3 regions of the Pelotomaculum sp. FP genome follow, and region 1 is predicted to be linked to each of the others. Evidence: a T-box and tRNA genes for the amino acid it is inferred to sense, from the RefSeq annotation. Region 1 holds a T-box; the other regions hold tRNA genes.
The links. A T-box is a leader RNA that pairs with one kind of tRNA and senses whether it is charged. The one in region 1 lies ahead of glyQ (glycine--tRNA ligase subunit alpha), so its partner is inferred to be a tRNA-Gly.
Positions count from the first base shown of each region.

Region 1 (3,270 bases):
CAGCCGCACCAATTTTTTGATCCATCGCGGGCGGGAACTTGACTCGGTGAGCCAGTGTGAGGTGATGGAGATGTTTCCTGCGCTCAGACGGGACCTTGGGAGCATCAGCCGGGCCAGCTACATGGCTGAACTGGTTGATGTCTTTACCGCCGAAGGAGAACCTAATGGGCCTCTTTTTTTGCTTCTTTTGGCCACTCTTCGCTTGCTGGCGGTGAAAGATCCGGAATTATTAATACGGGCCTTTGAAATCAAAGCCGCGGGACTTTTAGGTTACAGCCCGGTTTTAGATGCCTGCGCCAGTTGCGGCGCCGAGTTGTTGCAGGGTCCGCTTTCCTTCAGTCCGTCCATGGGAGGGGTACTGTGCGGCGACTGCAGTACGGCCGACCTGGATGCGGCGCCGTGCAACCGGGGGCAGGTGGAGGTATTGAAAATCTTGGCCGACTGGGATCCCGCCAGACTGCACCAGCTCAAAGTGGACGAGCCCACCAGGAAACAACTCCAGAACATGCTCCGGAAATACATCCGGTACCACCTGGAGGGGGAATTAAAATCAGCTGCTTTTTTATCCCGTTATGTATAAAAATCATCTTATGGGGAGTAAATAGAAAAAATGGAGAGAGGGGATAAAAATGAACAGTGATCTTGAAAAGATTGACATACTGAGGGCCCGGCTGGGAGTTGGGTACAAGGAGGCCAGGGAAGCGCTTGAGGAGGCGGGGGGCGATGTGGTCCAGGCGCTGGTTGATCTCGAGGAAAAGGGACGCAATATAGGTGAGCGCTTTCAGGCACGCGGGCAGGAAATGGTAGGGCAGTTTAAGAGCCTGCTCCACAAGGGGCAAAACTATAGGATAAAATTAAAAAAAGGTGACGAAACCGTATTTGAAGTCCCTGCTTCCGTGGGGGCGCTGGGGCTTATCGGGGCTCTGGCCAGCAGTGAGATAGCTATTCTGGGTGCGCTTGGCACGGTGACGGCGATGGCCCATAAGTACACCCTGGAGTTTGAGCGCCGGCACATTGAGCCTGTTGGTGAGCCCTGTACAGCAGAAAAGGAAGGATTATAACCGAAAAGTACCGTCTGGAAGCCTCTGATATGACAAGTAAATATTGACACAGGCATTGACTTTACTCACCGAATCTGTTAAATTGGTAAAAAAATATCAGGCAATGAGGAAAAATAGTAGCCGGATTATTGTTTTGTTAGAGAGCCCGTATTGGTGGAAACGGGTAAAACAGCTCCGGTGAAGGGGTTTCCAAGCCGCAAGAGGAAAGCTGCAACCGGTCTTTTGCAGGGTAGTTGCCCACGCCGCTATCGTGGCGCCATGTATTATGAAAATACCAGCCGATGTAGGTGCGATTTTAATCGCACAACGGCGCGTCAGCGCCGAACTTGTTGAGGTTAATGTTGCATTGTGCGAATGAATTCGCACCTACATTGGGCCAACACTGCAGAAGCCATATGTATTTTCAGGGTAGTACAATAGAACCGGTGAAAGTAAGTAAAGCTTGCTTCCAAAAGAGGGCTGTTTTTTTCAGACGTCTGACGTCCGACGTCTGACGACCGAAACACAGCCAAGCAGGGTGGAACCGCGGGAACGAACTCCCGTCCCTGGTAGTGATACCTGGGACCGGGAGTTTTTTATTTATTCCAAAATATACAATAATATCTTTTCATAGAGGGAGGTAATTATGAACTTTCAGGAACTTATTCTCAAGCTGGATGATTTCTGGTCACGGCAGAAATGCCTCATTCAGCAGCCCTACGATGTTGAAAAAGGAGCCGGTACGATGAATCCGGCAACGTTTTTGATGGCGCTCGGTCCCGAACCGTGGCGGGTGGCCTATGTTGAACCCTCGCGGCGGCCTACCGACGGCCGTTATGGGGAGAACCCCAACCGCTTGCAGCATTATTATCAATATCAGGTAATTTTAAAGCCGTCCCCCGATGATGTGCTGGAGGTTTACCTGGACAGCCTCAGGGCTATCGGGATCGATCCGGATCAACATGACATCCGTTTTGTTGAAGACAACTGGGAATCCCCCACCCTGGGCGCCTGGGGCCTGGGCTGGGAAGTCTGGCTGGATGGTATGGAAGTGACCCAGTTCACCTACTTCCAGCAGTGCGGCGGTATTGACTGCCGCCCTGTTTGCGCTGAAATCACCTATGGCCTGGAGCGTCTGGCCATGTTCATCCAGGGCGTGGACAGTGTCTACGACATTACCTGGGTTGATCATATAACTTATGGTGATGTGCATCACCAGGGAGAAGTTGAGCACTCTCACTATAACTTCGAATTGGCGGATACTGATATGCTGTTTAAGCTATTTGAAATGTATGAGCAGGAGGCCTTACGGGTGATTGAAAAAGGTTTTGTCCTGCCGGCTTACGATTACGTGCTCAAGTGCTCCCATACCTTCAACTTATTAGACGCCCGGGGGGCTATCAGCGTAACCGAGCGGACCGGCTTCATCGCCAGAGTTAGAAACATGGCGCGAGTATGTGCCCAGGCCTACGTTGAGCAGCGTGAGGCGATGGGTTACCCGCTCCTGAAGAGGAAGGAGGCGTAGGTGATGACAATTAACGCGCAGGATTACCTGCTTGAGATAGGTGTGGAAGAAATGCCGGCCAGGTTTCTGGAGTCGGCTTTGGCGGAGCTCAAGGACAATGCCGCCGCCCTTTTTCAGGAGCAGCGTCTCTCATATAAACGGCTGGCGGCTTACGGCACTCCCCGCCGCATCACGCTGTATGTGGAAGGCCTGGCTATCCACCAGCAGTCATTGGAGATGGAAGTAAAGGGACCTGCGGTAAAAGTGGCCTACAAATCTGACGGTTCGCCGACCAGAGCGGCCGAAGGTTTTGCCCGGAGCCAGGGAGTCGCGGTAGGTGACCTGCTCAAAAAACCGGTCGGCCATGTCGAATATGTCTTTGCTGTAAAACGGGAGCCGGGCCGTCCGGCCCTGGACGTTTTACCCCAGGCAGGGGTGAGTTTGATCAGCGGGCTTCACTTTCCCAAGCCGATGCGTTGGGGGGACCTGGACGTCCGCTTTGCCAGGCCGATCCGCTGGATTGTATCGCTTTTCGGCCCCGATATAGTGGAATTTGAATTTGCCGGGCTGAAAGCCGGGCGGACCACCCGCGGTCATCGCTTTTTAACCCGGGAAGCTGTAACACTAGTGTCGCCGCAGGAATATTTCGAGAAAATGAGGAGTAATTATGTTTTGGTTGACCCTGCTGAACGAAAACAGGCGATCTGGCAGCAGGTCCAGGAACAG
Region 1 is NZ_QFGB01000023.1:14,732-18,001, forward strand. It holds gene recO (DNA repair protein RecO) at 1-580, shown strand, start outside; gene Psfp_RS10660 (DUF4342 domain-containing protein) at 630-1,061, shown strand; T-box leader at 1,156-1,611, shown strand; gene glyQ (glycine--tRNA ligase subunit alpha) at 1,687-2,565, shown strand; gene glyS (glycine--tRNA ligase subunit beta) at 2,569-3,270, shown strand, end outside.

Region 2 (3,270 bases), on a different contig from region 1:
GGGGCAGAACGTGCTCTTTGAGGGCGCTCAGGGCACCCTGCTGGATATTGACCATGGCACCTATCCCTATGTCACCTCTTCGCACCCGACTGCCGGGGGCGCCTGCCTGGGCGCAGGGGTTGGACCGACCAAGATTGACCGTGTCATCGGCGTTGCCAAAGCTTATACCACGAGGGTCGGGGAAGGTCCCTTTGCCACGGAACTTGAGGACGACACCGGCGAGTACATCCGCACCCAAGGGGGCGAGTTCGGCACCACCACCGGCCGGCCACGCCGCTGCGGTTGGTTTGACGGGGTAGTGGCCCGCTATGCCGTGCGCATCAACGGCCTGGACTATCTTGCCATCACCAAGCTGGATGTCCTGAGTGGTCTGGAAAAGGTTAAAATCTGTACCGGTTACAACTACCGCGGGAGAATTATTGAAGAATTTCCGGCCAGCCTCAGGGTTTTAGAAGAGTGCGTGCCTGTCTACGAGGAGTTTGACGGCTGGCAGGATGATATTACTTCAGCCAAAACACTGTCGGATCTCCCAACTTCCGCCAGAAAGTACCTGGAACGGGTCAGCGAAGTCGCCGGTGTGCCCATAGCCCTGGTTGGCGTCGGCAGCAGGCGCAGCCAGACCATTCTAACAACCGAACTATACAAATAATCTAAATACCCCCGGCCCGGCCGGGGGTTTAGTATGTGGGTGTGAATTCATTCGCACAATGACCCCACAGAAATGCATGTTATTAAAGGATTGGCATTAATTCCTGAAACGCTAGGAGGTTATGCCCAGTGATCCCCTTTGCAATTTAAACCAGCATAACGAATTATAATACGGGCGCATATACTATTGTTCTGCCGGCGCCTCCGCTGTATAAGAACGATCCAACCAAAAAAGGAACCTATTCAATATTTAGTTAATGCTTTTTATCTGATAATCCTTTAAGTTTTATATTTTTTAGTGGTTGACACCCCATCGGGGTTATAGTAATATATCTATCTGTAAGGCTTGTTGGGCCATTAGCTCAGTCGGTAGAGCACCTGACTTTTAATCAGGGTGTCCCGCGTTCGAGTCGCGGATGGCTCACCAATTTAATCCTTGCGAATATACGGCCCCATGGTCAAGCGGCCTAAGACACCGCCCTTTCACGGCGGTAACCCGGGTTCGAATCCCGGTGGGGTCACCAAGACGTATAACGAAGCAGCCTTGGACAGGCTGCTTTTACCATCAAACAACAAGTCTGAATAACTTGCATTTTCATCTGGATCAGGCTATAATAATAGAACTAAGCGGGTGTAGCTCAACGGTAGAGCATCAGCTTCCCAAGCTGAGGGTTGCGAGTTCGATCCTCGTCACCCGCTCCAAGAAAATCAAGGGTTCCGAAGCTTATAGGTTTACGACAGGATGAATTTGACGACAATATTGACGACAACCAGACGTTTTGAATGAAAAAAGCTTAGGTTTTTGACCTGAGCTTTTAATCATTTTCGCCAACGTTCCATTAAATTAAAAAGTTGGTTTTATCTCTGAAACCATAGAACGGGCATAGAAGGGGCTTTAAAGTGTTACAAATACAAATCCTACCAGATAATTTCCCCCCTGTCCTGGGGCATTTTATAAAGAGCTGTTTGACGCAGATGTCGATCGCTACCTTCTCCGACATGAAACGGCGAATGAAGACCATTACGGGAAACTTCATCCGCCGGAGCTGAGTCTGAACAACCGTAAGCGGTGCTTATATAACCTAAAGGAAATCGGATACCAGGTCGGAGCCGGTTTTATGGTGGATTCTCCTTATCAGACCTATGAAACGCTGGCGGAGGATTTCCTTTTCCTGTGGGAACTGGACCCCCATATGATCGAGATCGGTTCGTTTATCCCGCATAAGGATACAAGGTTCACCGGATTTTATCATCCCTCCTCCCGCCATACACTCATTTTGCTGTCGCTTATCAGAATCATGCTGCCGAAAACCCTGCTTCCGGCTACCACCGCGCTTGGCACCGTAGACGACATGGGCCGGGAAAAAGGGCTTATGGCGGGCGCAAATGTCGTAATGCCGAATTTGTCACCCTTAAAACATCGATCAGATTATTCACTATATGATAACAAGCTTTGTAAAGGCTGGGAAGCTGCCGAGTATCTGCCGGGGCTTGCCCGTCATATTGAATCCATGGGTCTTACGCCGACTTTTCACGTGGAGATCATGTGGACTTACAAAAAGGAGGTGCGCCGACATGAGAACGGAACACGATATGCTCGGCGAGATGCCAATTGACGACGGCCCTACGCTGATCTGGATGAAATGGTGCGGGGCATCAAACGCATTGAACGTCTCTCTCCGGGGGACAAGGTATTGATTGTGGAGGGCTGCATCCATCACAGGCAGTCGGATGACATCGGCAAAGTAAAAATTCCCCGTTGGATACGCCAGATCGCGGGCGGAGATATCAAGTTGAATGGGCAAGCGGCGCGTGTTATCCCAGAGATATTTCGGAATACGCGGTTATCGTCCATTGCGGCGGCTGCATGTTAAATCGGAGGGAAATGCAGTATCGCGTCGAAAAGGCGCGCGAGCAAGGCGTCTACATCACGAATTACGGTATACTCATCGCCTATGTCATGGGAATCCTCCCAAGGGCGCTGAAGCCTTTCCCCGTCGCAAGCCTTGCTCTGGAGAAAAACGGCTTGGTATAAAATAAGACATTCAGAAAAGAAATGAACTTATTTTATTTTCTATAAATTCTTTAACGGGATTTGGTTTTTGGAAGAGGGCTTTACGGCTCTCTTTCTTTTTTTGCAGAAATCATTTAATTAAATTTTCATATAGTTATTGACATATGCCCATAATAGGGTTATGGTAGTTATGAGCATATGTCAATAATTATTTAAAAAAAGACTTATGTTGGTTTGTAACAGCAAAATTATTAAAGGAGATGAGCTCTATGGCAGCTATGGTAAACAAGGAAAAATGCATTGGCTGCGGCCGATGCGAGGATGTGTGCCCTGTAGGGGCAATCAAACTTGAAGATGGTAAAGCAGTCATAAGTGACGAATGTGTTGAATGCGGTGCATGTGTTGGAGAATGTCCAAGTGAAGCAATAAGTTTATAAGTTCATGAGGAGGTCTTGTATGATTGAAATTGCAAAAAATGATTACTATACAATGACTTATGATGGAACAGATAACTGCATTTATTGGGTAATGAAAGGGTTTTGGAAAGACATGTCCGTTGTGCCCGATTTCAACAGCGATTGGGATAAAGCAATAAAAATTACGAGACC
Region 2 is NZ_QFGB01000002.1:141,426-144,695, reverse strand. It holds gene Psfp_RS01530 (adenylosuccinate synthase) at 1-649, shown strand, start outside; tRNA gene Psfp_RS01525 (tRNA-Lys) at 1,000-1,075, shown strand; tRNA gene Psfp_RS01520 (tRNA-Glu) at 1,097-1,172, shown strand; tRNA gene Psfp_RS01515 (tRNA-Gly) at 1,276-1,350, shown strand; partial or broken gene hydE ([FeFe] hydrogenase H-cluster radical SAM maturase HydE) at 1,602-2,227, shown strand; partial or broken gene Psfp_RS01505 ([FeFe] hydrogenase H-cluster maturation GTPase HydF) at 2,277-2,683, shown strand; partial or broken gene Psfp_RS01500 (4Fe-4S binding protein) at 2,914-3,099, shown strand; gene Psfp_RS01495 (hypothetical protein) at 3,119-3,270, shown strand, end outside.
Region 2: it encodes a tRNA-Gly, which carries the amino acid that the T-box ahead of glyQ (glycine--tRNA ligase subunit alpha) is inferred to sense. The anticodon was not compared.

Region 3 (3,270 bases), on a different contig from region 1:
GCTATATTATCAGCGATGTTCCGGGAGAAATGATTTCCGCTGCTGTAGGAGTTGGTTTTTCCAAGGATACCTTCGGGGTTATTATGGAGTTCTCGGGTAGATGTGGTAAAGACCAGGCTGAAAAGGCCATTAAGAGTATGCTTGAGGAAGCCTTTGCAACAAGGGGTATGGAACTGGCAGGCATCAAGATGGCATCAACGGAACACCAGGTAGAAACCATAGGTTGTGCCCTGGCTGCGGTACCCCTCTGGTATTAATAAATATGAATGATGGAGGAGCAGATAATGGAATCAAAGTTGGCTTTATGGGTTAAGGAGCAGCAAACGGACAATTTGGCCCTGTCGTGCCGGGTCTCTAAGGTCCTGCACCGCGAGAAGACCCCTTTTCAGGATATGGCGGTAGTTGATACGCTTCAGTATGGACGGATGCTGGTGCTGGATAATATTATCCAGACCACGGTGGGTGATGAATTTGTATACCATGAAATGATTACCCACGTTGCGCTCAATACCCACCCTTCACCGAAAAGAGTGCTGGTTATAGGAGGCGGGGACGGCGGAGCCGTACGTGAAATTGTTAAACACACGTCCATTGAAAAAGTTGTGCACTGCGAGATTGACGGAGCGGTCATTGAGGTTGCGAAAAAGTACTTGCCCGAAATCAGCTGCGCCTTGGACAACCCCAAGGTCGAAATTATTATTGACGATGGTATTAAACACGTCAGGGAAAACAAACAAACCTACGATGTTATTGTGGTAGATTCGCCTGACCCGATTGGCCCGGCCGAGGGGCTGTTCAGCGCCGGATTTTACGAAGATCTTGCGGCAGCGCTGAAAGACGACGGGATTTTTGTCGCCCAGACGGAATCACCTTTCATAAACCGTGACCTTATCCCAAGGCTGTATCGTGACATAGCGGGGATATTTCCAATAACGCGTCTTTTCCTGGCGAACGTGCCTACATATCCCGGCGGACTGTGGAGTTTTACTATGGGCTCCAAGAAGTATGACCCGCTGGGGGTGGATCGGAAGAAGATACCCGAGTTGAAGACCAGGTACTACAGTCCGGCCATCCACCAGGCATGCTTTGTGCTGCCGCCCTTTGTGCAGGAGCTGCTGAAGTAGAAATTAGTCATAGTAGGCGCACCTGTGGATTTAACAACCGTTTCCGGCCAGGTACCGGAAAGAGGTCTCGACAGGTGCGCCTGATTTTTCATGGCCTAAGGGAAGTTATATGTGGTGGTCGATTCTCGCTTTAGAATGTTGGAGTAGAAGCTTGAATAAACTATATCAAGACCCAGATAATAGGGAGCAGGCCGAGGAAGTCCAGTGGTTGCGCAGAAAAATACTGTTTTTAATAAAAAACCATTTGACTTCGGAAGCCGGATTAGGTATACTAGTCAATGTCAGTAATGACCCCCTAGGCCAACGGAAATGGGGCAAGCACGGAGCTGTGGTGTAGTGGCCTAACATGCCTGCCTGTCACGCAGGAGATCGCGGGTTCGACTCCCGTCAGCTCCGCCACTTTTCAAGCCACGGTAGCTCAGTTGGTAGAGCAGCGGACTGAAAATCCGCGTGTCGCTGGTTCGATTCCGGCCCGTGGCACCAACTTGACAGTAATCGCAAAATTTGATAAAATATACTCCATGCGGAAGTAGCTCAGTGGTAGAGCATCGCCTTGCCAAGGCGAGGGTCGCGAGTTCGAATCTCGTCTTCCGCTCCATTTGATCGGCGACATAGCCAAGTGGTAAGGCAGAGGACTGCAAATCCTCCATTCCCCGGTTCAAATCCGGGTGTCGCCTCCACGTATAGCCGGGGATAATTTTTCCCCGGCTTCAGCCTTTTTTAACGCTTCTATTACAAGATGGCTTGATTGATCGACGGGTGAAGGCCAGAAGTATATATGTAGCATATTCTGAACCGGATCGTATTGCAATTGCTTCACAAAGCCTTTAACTGCCATTTTCTTTTCATAGTTATCAATGTTTTTGCTTCGTAAAACAGAATCCAGGGAATTAATTTTTTTCAATACCATAGCCTTGTCAATTATTATGGATTCTGGCTTATCTACTTTAATTTCTTCTAGATCCCGGAGTAAAGAAGATTTTTCTTGTTGCAATTTATCCATCTCTTTTATAAGGGTTGGCATAACGTTGCTGTCCTGTGCATGCTTAATTGCCTCTAGAATATTGTTTATAGAATTTTGTTTTTCATCAATTAGTTTTTGTAAACGTCTTTCAGCTTCCAGTTGATCACTGCTATCATCTTTTAATATTTTTTCTGCTTCCTCGACTATTTTTTCAAGCATGGCCGGGGTAAAAAAACCTTTGATATATTCGATCACAACTTTTTCAATTTCATCCTGGGCCAGGTGGGCATTGTTGTCACAACTAGCCTGGTTGTCCCTATTGGAGCAAATGTAATATAGATAGCCTCCGGATGGCGATCCTTTCATAGGTCCACCACAGCGGAGACATACAAACATATTTTCTCCAATAAGATTTTTGCCTGTAAAAAGATAACGACTATTTTCTGCCCGGGGTGCTCTGAAACCGGGCTTTTTTCTTTTTTCCATAAGTGGCCCCTTCACCTTTACCAGTTCTGCAAACTCCTCATCTGAAATAATTTTCGGGTGCGCATTTTCTATGCGAAGCCATTCCTCTTGGTTCTTCCATTTCTGTCCGGTACCTACCAGGTCCTTGCCGGTACGGTTAAAATACCCTATGCCATTATAATAACCTTCCAAGGCTTTTACGCACATTTCCCTAATTGATGATAGACTCCATGGTTTCCCCCTTGCATTAAGTATCAGATCGCGCCGACCGTCCCACTTTGGTTCTGTTGACTGAAGGTGGTTTATTATGGTTTTAAGGGTCATATTCCTCTTATGCCAACAGGTTAAAACTACATACCGTACGATCAATGCCTGTTCTTCCACCACGTCCCATAATAATTTTATAATGTCTTTACCGCGAGCGTCTTTACCTCTGATTACACGAATGTTTTTATAACCGTAGGCGGGAGGTCCACCATTACGGTAGCAATAGCCGGTTTCCGGATCGCGCTCCTGGAAGTTGCGCAACATGCCTCGCATGGTCCAATAGGCTGTTTCAACAGAACGAGCTTCATCTTTAGTTTCGCTCATGCCTTCCCACCATACACCCATGATGGATTTACGGTCATACTCAGGTTCACTGACACCAATTACCTCAACACCATGTTTCCGGAGATCATTTGCCCATGTAACACGCAGCACTTTACGCCGGGCAAA
Region 3 is NZ_QFGB01000087.1:804-4,073, reverse strand. It holds gene Psfp_RS19925 (arginine decarboxylase, pyruvoyl-dependent) at 1-257, shown strand, start outside; gene speE (polyamine aminopropyltransferase) at 297-1,124, shown strand; tRNA gene Psfp_RS19915 (tRNA-Asp) at 1,447-1,523, shown strand; tRNA gene Psfp_RS19910 (tRNA-Phe) at 1,532-1,607, shown strand; tRNA gene Psfp_RS19905 (tRNA-Gly) at 1,648-1,722, shown strand; tRNA gene Psfp_RS19900 (tRNA-Cys) at 1,730-1,804, shown strand; gene Psfp_RS19895 (recombinase zinc beta ribbon domain-containing protein) at 1,783-3,270, opposite strand, start outside.
Region 3: it encodes a tRNA-Gly, which carries the amino acid that the T-box ahead of glyQ (glycine--tRNA ligase subunit alpha) is inferred to sense. The anticodon was not compared.